Catellatospora sp. TT07R-123: one gene and its partner. The protein of the gene in region 1 interacts with the protein of each later gene in a pairwise test. Links are inferred from orthologs where the notes say so. Each region holds a gene or a part of one and is shown on either strand. Other genes may lie near its edges.

Region 1 (3,313 bases):
CACCGTGCGCCGGCTCGCGCCGCTGATCCGGACCTGGCCCGGTGAGGGCGGGCACAGCCGTGCCGTCACCGGTCTGGACGTGCTGGCCGTCATCGGGTCGGACACGGCGCTGATGCACCTGCACGGCATCGCCGAGAAGGTGAAGTTCAGCGGGCTGAAGGACAAGGCGCGGCAGAAGATGAGCGACGTCGCGGCGCAGCTCGGCCTGTCGGCGGCGCAGCTGGCCGACCGGCTGGTGCCCGACTTCGGGCTGTCCGCCGATGGCAGCCTGCTGCTCGACTACGGCCGTCGGCAGTTCGTCGTCGGCTTCGACGAGCAGCTCAAGCCGTATGTCGCCGACCCTGACGGCAAGCGCCGCAAGGACCTGCCCAAGCCCGGCGCGGCCGACGACCCGGAGCTCGCCCCGGCGGCCTACCAGCGGTTCGGCGGGCTGAAGAAGGATGTGCGCACCGTGGCCGCCGACAACATCCGGCGGCTGGAACAGGCGATGGTGACGCGGCGCCGCTGGACCGGCGAGGAGTTCGGGCGGCTGCTGGTCGGGCACCCGCTGCTGTGGCACATCGTGCGACGGCTGGTCTGGGGCCGCTACGACGAGTCCGGGACGCTGGTCGGGGCACTGCGGGTGGCCGAGGACCGCAGCTTCGCCGACGTCGAGGACGAGACGCTGGTGCTGCCCGACGACGCGATCGTCGGCGTCGCGCACCCCGCCGAGCTGGGCGGGATGCTGGGGGCCTGGGCCGGGGTGTTCGCCGACTACGAGATTCTGCAGCCGTTCCCGCAGCTGGGCCGCGAGACGTATGGGCTGTCCGAGCAGGAGCTAGCCGCCACCGTGCTCACCAGGTTCGGTGAGGTGACGATCCCGACCGGGCGGGTGGTCGGGCTGGAGCGGCGCGGCTGGCGGCGGGGCGCCCCGCAGGACGCGGGCCACCAGGGCTGGATGGAGCGCGACGTGCCCGGCAACCGGACCGTGATGGTCGAGCTGGATCCCGGCATCGCCATCGGCGTCATCGACATGTTCCCGGAGCAGAAGCTGCCCCGGGTCTGGATCCACAGCCCCGGCGACACCCGGTGGTGGGCCGAGCGCAGCACGACCACCTTCGACGTGCTGGACCCGGTCACCGCATCGGAGCTCCTGCGCGACCTTGAGGAGATCACCCGGTGAACGAGCAGCTCCAGCGGCCCCCGGCTGAGGACCGCTACGCCGACGAGCTGGACCGCCTGCGCGAGACCGACGACGGCGACCGACCGCCGGGCTGGGCGCTGAGCCTGCGGGCCGCCCGCGCCTTCGTCATCGGCGACGACCGGCTCGGCGTCAGCCGCAAGTTCGTCGGCGACCCGTCGCTGATCGACCGGGCCCTGGTGACCCTGGCGACCAGCCGCGGCCTGATGCTCGTCGGCGAGCCCGGCACCGCCAAGTCGCTGCTGTCGGAGCTGCTGGCCGCCGCGGTCAGCGGCACCTCGACCCTGACCATCCAGGGCGGCGCGGCCACCACCGAGGACCAGATCAAATACTCGTGGAACTACGCGCTGCTGGTCGCCGAAGGCCCGTCGGCCCGCTCGCTGGTGCCCGCGCCGCTGCTGCGCGGTATGGCCGAGGGCAGGGTGGTCCGGTTCGAGGAGATCACCCGCTGTCCGCTGGAGGTGCAGGACTGCCTGCTGTCTCCGCTGTCGGACCGGGTGCTGACCGTGCCCGAGCTGACCGGCCCGCAGTCGATGGTGTTCGCCCGCGAAGGGTTCAGCGTCATCGCCACCGCTAACACCCGTGACCGGGGTGTCAACGAGATGAGCGCCGCGCTCAAGCGGCGCTTCAACTTCGAGACCGTGTTCCCGATCGCCGACTTCGACACCGAGCTGCGCCTGGTCGAGACCGAGGCCGCGGCGCTGCTGGCCCGTTCCGGCGTCACCGCGCCGCCGCGCCGCGACGTGCTGGAGGTGCTGGTCACCGCGTTCCGGGAGCTGCGCGACGGGCACAACGTGCGCGGTGACGCCGCCGACAAGCTGTCGGGGGTGATGAGCACCGCCGAGGCGGTGTCGGTGGCGCACGCCGTCGGGCTGCGAGGCTGGTTCCTGCGCCGGGAGCCCGGCACCGCCGCCGACCTGGTGTCCTGCCTGGCGGGCACCGCCGCCAAGGACAGCCCGGACGACCTGGCGAAGCTGCGCCGATACCTGGAGCAGCAGGCCCACGGACGGCGCGGCGACCAGTGGCAGGCCCTGTACGAGGCCCGCCACCTGCTGCCGGGCTGACCCGTGACCGTCACGTTCCTGGGCGTACGCCACCACAGCCCCGCGTGCGCCCGGCTGGTCGCCGACACCATCACCGCCCTGCGCCCCGCGTACGTGCTGGTCGAAGGCCCCGCCGACATGAACCCGCGGCTGGACGAGCTGCTGCTGGGCCATGAACTGCCCGTCGCCGTGTACACCGGCTACCGGGACGGGCAGCGCAGCCACGGGTCGTGGGCGCCGCTGTGCGCGTACTCCCCGGAATGGACGGCCCTGACCGCCGCCCGCGCCACCGGCGCCCAGGCGCGTTTCATCGACCTGCCCGCCTGGCATCCGGCCCTGTCCGGTCTGCACAACCGGTACGCCGACGCCGAGGCCCGCTACAGCGCCGCGACCGAGCGGCTGTGCCGCGAGTTCGCCGTCGACAACATCGACACGCTGTGGGACCACCTGTTCGAGATCGCACCCGCCGACGGGCTCGCCGACCGGCTGGCGGCCTACTTCGACCTGGTCCGCGGCGACACCGAGACCGGGCCGGGCGACACGGCCCGGGAGCGGTACATGGCGCACTGGGTGCGGGCAGCGGCGGCCGATGCCGACAAGCGGCCCGTCGTCGTGGTGACCGGCGGGTTCCACCGCCCCGCACTGATCCGGCTGGTGCAGCAGGGCGACCGCGACTGGCCGGCGCAGCCCGAGCCGCCCGGTGACGCGGTCGTCGCGAGCTACCTGGTGCCGTACTCGTTCCGGCGCCTGGACGCCTTCGACGGCTACCAGTCCGGGATGCCGTCCCCGGCCTACTACCAGCACCTGTGGGACCACGGGCCAGACGAGGCCGCCCGGCGGCTGACCGAGGCGGTGACCGCGCGGCTGCGGGGCCGCCGCCAGCCGGTGTCCACCGCCGATCTGATCGCCGCCCGCGCCACCGCCGACGCCCTGGCGATGCTGCGCGGCCACCCCGCTCCCGCCCGCACCGACGTTCTCGACGGCCTGGCCACCGCGCTGATCGGCGAGGCCGTCGACGTGCCGCTGCCGTGGGCCACCCGGGGACCGCTGAGGGCGGGCACCCATCCCGTCGTCGTGGAGATGGTCGCCG
Region 2 (3,164 bases), on another replicon or contig:
ATCGCCGCCGAGCACGAGTCGACCACCTCGACCGGCCCGGCCGCCTGCTTGGCCGCGATCGCGGCCGAGCCGAGCGTGCCCGACAGCGCCCCGGCCAGGTGCACCGAGACGACACCGTCGACGCCCGCGGCGAACAGGTGGTCGTACACCTGCTTGAACTCGGCCGGAGTGGGCTGGGAGGTGGTGACCGACACCCGCCGCGCGGTCAGCGCCACCGCGACCTCGGCCGGGGTGACGTCGACGCCCTCGCGGCCCGACACGCCGCCGAGCACGATGTGCAGGGGCACCACGGTGAGCGTCCCGTCGCCGACGGCGGCGGGCAGGTACGCGGTGGAGTCGGTGACGACGGCTACGGCCATGCGCGCACGCTACCTGTCACGACGGCTGTGCCGAGATGACCTCGAGCACAGGCCCCATCTGGCAGATCGTCGCGATGTCGGTGCGGATGCGGCCGGTGACCGTCAGCCGGGCCCCGGGCGTGATGACGTCGCGGTCGCCGCCCATCAGCTCGTAGGTCTTGCCGGACGCGCGCAGCACGGTGCAGCCGCCCTCCAGGTCGACATGCTCGACGGTGCCGGTCACGGTGATCTCGTCCCTGGCCGGGGGCGGGATGCTCGGGCCGCCCTTCGGCGGCTTGGGCGTGCCCGCGCCCGGCGACGGTGCGCTGCTCACACTGGCCTCCCCGGTGGGTGTGCCGTTCGGCTCCGCGGTGCCGGTGCGCGCGCAACCGGCCAGCAGGCCGCCCAGCAGCGTCGCGGCCAGCAGGGTTCGCGTCAGGTGCTTTCGCGTCGTCATGTCAGATGGGACGTTACCGGCACGCCGGGAGTTGCGCGAGCGCTGCTCAGACACCCGCGTTGTACGCCGACACCCGCCAGCCGTGCTCTGCCGAGTGGGTCAGGTCGACCCAGTGGCAGTTCTGGATCGGCATGATCGTCGGCAGGATCTCGTACGGCCAGCCCAGCAGGGTGGCGACGCCGTACTTGATGGCGGCGCCGTGCGAGGCGAGCACCGTGGTGGCACCCGGGGCGGCCTCGGCGGCCTGCCGGATGACCTCGACGACCCGCTTGCCCAGGTCGGCCAGTGGCTCGACGCCGTCGCCCGGGGCGTCCACGGCGTCACGCCAGCCGCGCCACGAGACCGGGAACCGCTCCTTGACCTCGGTCATCAGCAGGTCTTCCCACTGCCCGAAGCCGCGCTCGCGCAGCCGCGGGTCGCGCTCGGCCACCAGCCCGGTCAGCTCCGCCAGCGCGGCCGCGGTGTGCGCGGCGCGGCTGAGGTCGCTGGTGACCAGCCGGACGGGGCCGCGGCGAGCGAGCGCCGGGGCCGCGGCAGCAGCCTGCGCGCGGCCCGTGTCGTTGAGCGGCGAGTCCTGCTGCCCCTGCACCCGGCCCTCGGCGTTGTAGTACGTGTTGCCGTGCCGCCAGAGGACGACCCGGGTCACAGCGTGCTCCGAGCCCCGCTCGTTGCTCACGCGGCGTCCTGGGCCGCCAGGTGGCGGTCGACGAACTCGATCCGGGCGCAGTCCTTCCACAGCCGGTCCAGCGCGTAGAACTCGCGCTCCTCGCTGTGCTGCACGTGCACCACGATGTCGTTGAAGTCCAGCAGGACCCAGCGGCCGGCGCGCTCGCCCTCGCGGCGCACGGGCTTGGCCTTCTCGGGCAGCTGGAGCAGGGCATCCTCGATCGCGTCGACGATGGCGAGCACCTGGCGTTCGTTGGAGGCGGAGGCGACCACGAAGACGTCGGTGATGACGAGCTGGTCGCCCACGTCCAGCAGGACGATGTCCTCGGCCTTCTTGTCGGCGGCGGCCTGTGCTGCGGCCAGCGCCATCTCGACGGCACGCTCGGTTGCGGGCACCTTGGTCCTTTCGGTCGTGTCATGCTCGCCAGCTACCGCGGCCTTAATCGGCGTCATCCTTCGCGCTGCTACGGATGACACCGAGCGGCCGCTACCGCTGGCGACGGTCAACCCCCCGCTGGGTGCGGACAGGCTTGACATCAAGAATCTCACAGGCGCGCCGGAAGACGCCGCTGAGATTGCGACGAGGTGCCCCAGCCCACCGCCGATCAGCGGTAAAGACGCCGTTTTGTGATGTATTGCACTACCCCGTCCGGTACCAGGTACCAGACGGGCTGGCCCGCGGCGACGCGCCGGCGGCAGTCGGTGGACGAGATCGCCATCGCCGGCACCTGGACCAGGCTCACCACGTCGGCGGGCAGATGCGCGTCGGTGAGGTCGAACCCGGGCCGGGTCACCCCGACGAAGTGGGCCAGCTCGAACAGCTGGTTCGCGTCCTTCCAAGAGAGGATCTTGGAAAGCGCGTCGGCGCCGGTGATGAAGAACAGCTCGGTCTTCTCGCCGTACTGCCCGCGCAGCTCACGCAGGGTGTCCACCGTGTAGGTGTCCCCGCCCCGGTCGATGTCGGCCCGGCTGACGGAGAACCGCGGGTTCGACGCGGTCGCGATGACCGTCATCAGGTAGCGGTCCTCCGCCGCCGTCACCGGGTTGCCGCTCTTCTGCCACGGCTGCCCGGTCGGCACGAACACGACCTCGTCGAGGGCGTAGCGGTCGGCCACCTCGCTGGCGGCCACGAGGTGTCCATGGTGGATGGGATCGAAGGTCCCGCCCATGATCCCGATACGACTCGCCACGCCCTCCACCGTACGTCAGCCTCTGGCCCGCAGCGCCCGCGCTAGATCATCGGTGCTGTCGGCCAGCTGCCGCGCCGGCAGCGGGTGCACCGGGCCCGCCAGCGCCCGCTCGGCGGCGGCCAGCGTGGCGGGCGACACGGCGTAGACCGGGTACGCGGCCGCGACCAGGTGGGCCAGCATGTCGCCCGAGCGGCCGGCCGAGGCGGGCAGCTCGGCGAAGAACCGCGCCACGTACGGCTCGGTCAGCTCGGCGTGCTCTGGCTGCCACATCCCCAGCCCGGCCGCGGCGCAGATCCGGTTGGACAGCCCCTGCTCGCGCACGATCAGGTCGAAGGCCCACGCCTTGGCCTGCGGGTCCGGCCGCGACGCACGGCAGCGCACGGCCTCCTGCTCACCCCGGGCGCTGTTGTCGCGCGCCAGCTCGGCGTCGATCTCGGCCTCGGACACGTCGCCGAGCACCGACAGCCGGGTCAGCACCGACCAGCGCAGCTCGCTGTCGACGACCAGGCCCTC

What was found.
Region 2: the proteins of Cs7R123_RS24420 (region 1) and rsfS interact in binary tests that used the Escherichia coli proteins (3 or more experiments, as listed by UniProt). The link is inferred for Catellatospora sp. TT07R-123 from one-to-one orthologs.

What each region holds. Positions count from the first base shown.
Region 1 is NZ_BNEM01000002.1:916,689-920,001, reverse strand. Bases 202-3,201 are described here. They hold Cs7R123_RS24420 (AAA family ATPase), read left to right. Parts: upstream 202-1,158; coding sequence 1,159-2,244; downstream 2,245-3,201. Other genes in these bases: Cs7R123_RS24415 (DUF5682 family protein), read left to right, coding at 2,248-3,201; Cs7R123_RS24425 (DUF4132 domain-containing protein), read left to right, coding at 202-1,162. Also shown: more of Cs7R123_RS24425, read left to right, coding at 1-201; more of Cs7R123_RS24415, read left to right, coding at 3,202-3,313.
Region 2 is NZ_BNEM01000001.1:3,179,682-3,182,845, forward strand. The notes cover bases 163-3,013. They hold rsfS (ribosome silencing factor), read right to left. Parts: upstream 1,858-3,013; coding sequence 1,468-1,857; downstream 163-1,467. Other genes in these bases: Cs7R123_RS13585 (DegV family protein), read right to left, coding at 163-359; Cs7R123_RS13590 (hypothetical protein), read right to left, coding at 376-795; Cs7R123_RS13595 (histidine phosphatase family protein), read right to left, coding at 842-1,471; nadD (nicotinate-nucleotide adenylyltransferase), read right to left, coding at 2,067-2,651; pepN (aminopeptidase N), read right to left, coding at 2,667-3,013. In the rest of the region: more of Cs7R123_RS13585, read right to left, coding at 1-162; more of pepN, read right to left, coding at 3,014-3,164. UniProt on the Escherichia coli protein: Functions as a ribosomal silencing factor. Interacts with ribosomal protein uL14 (rplN), blocking formation of intersubunit bridge B8.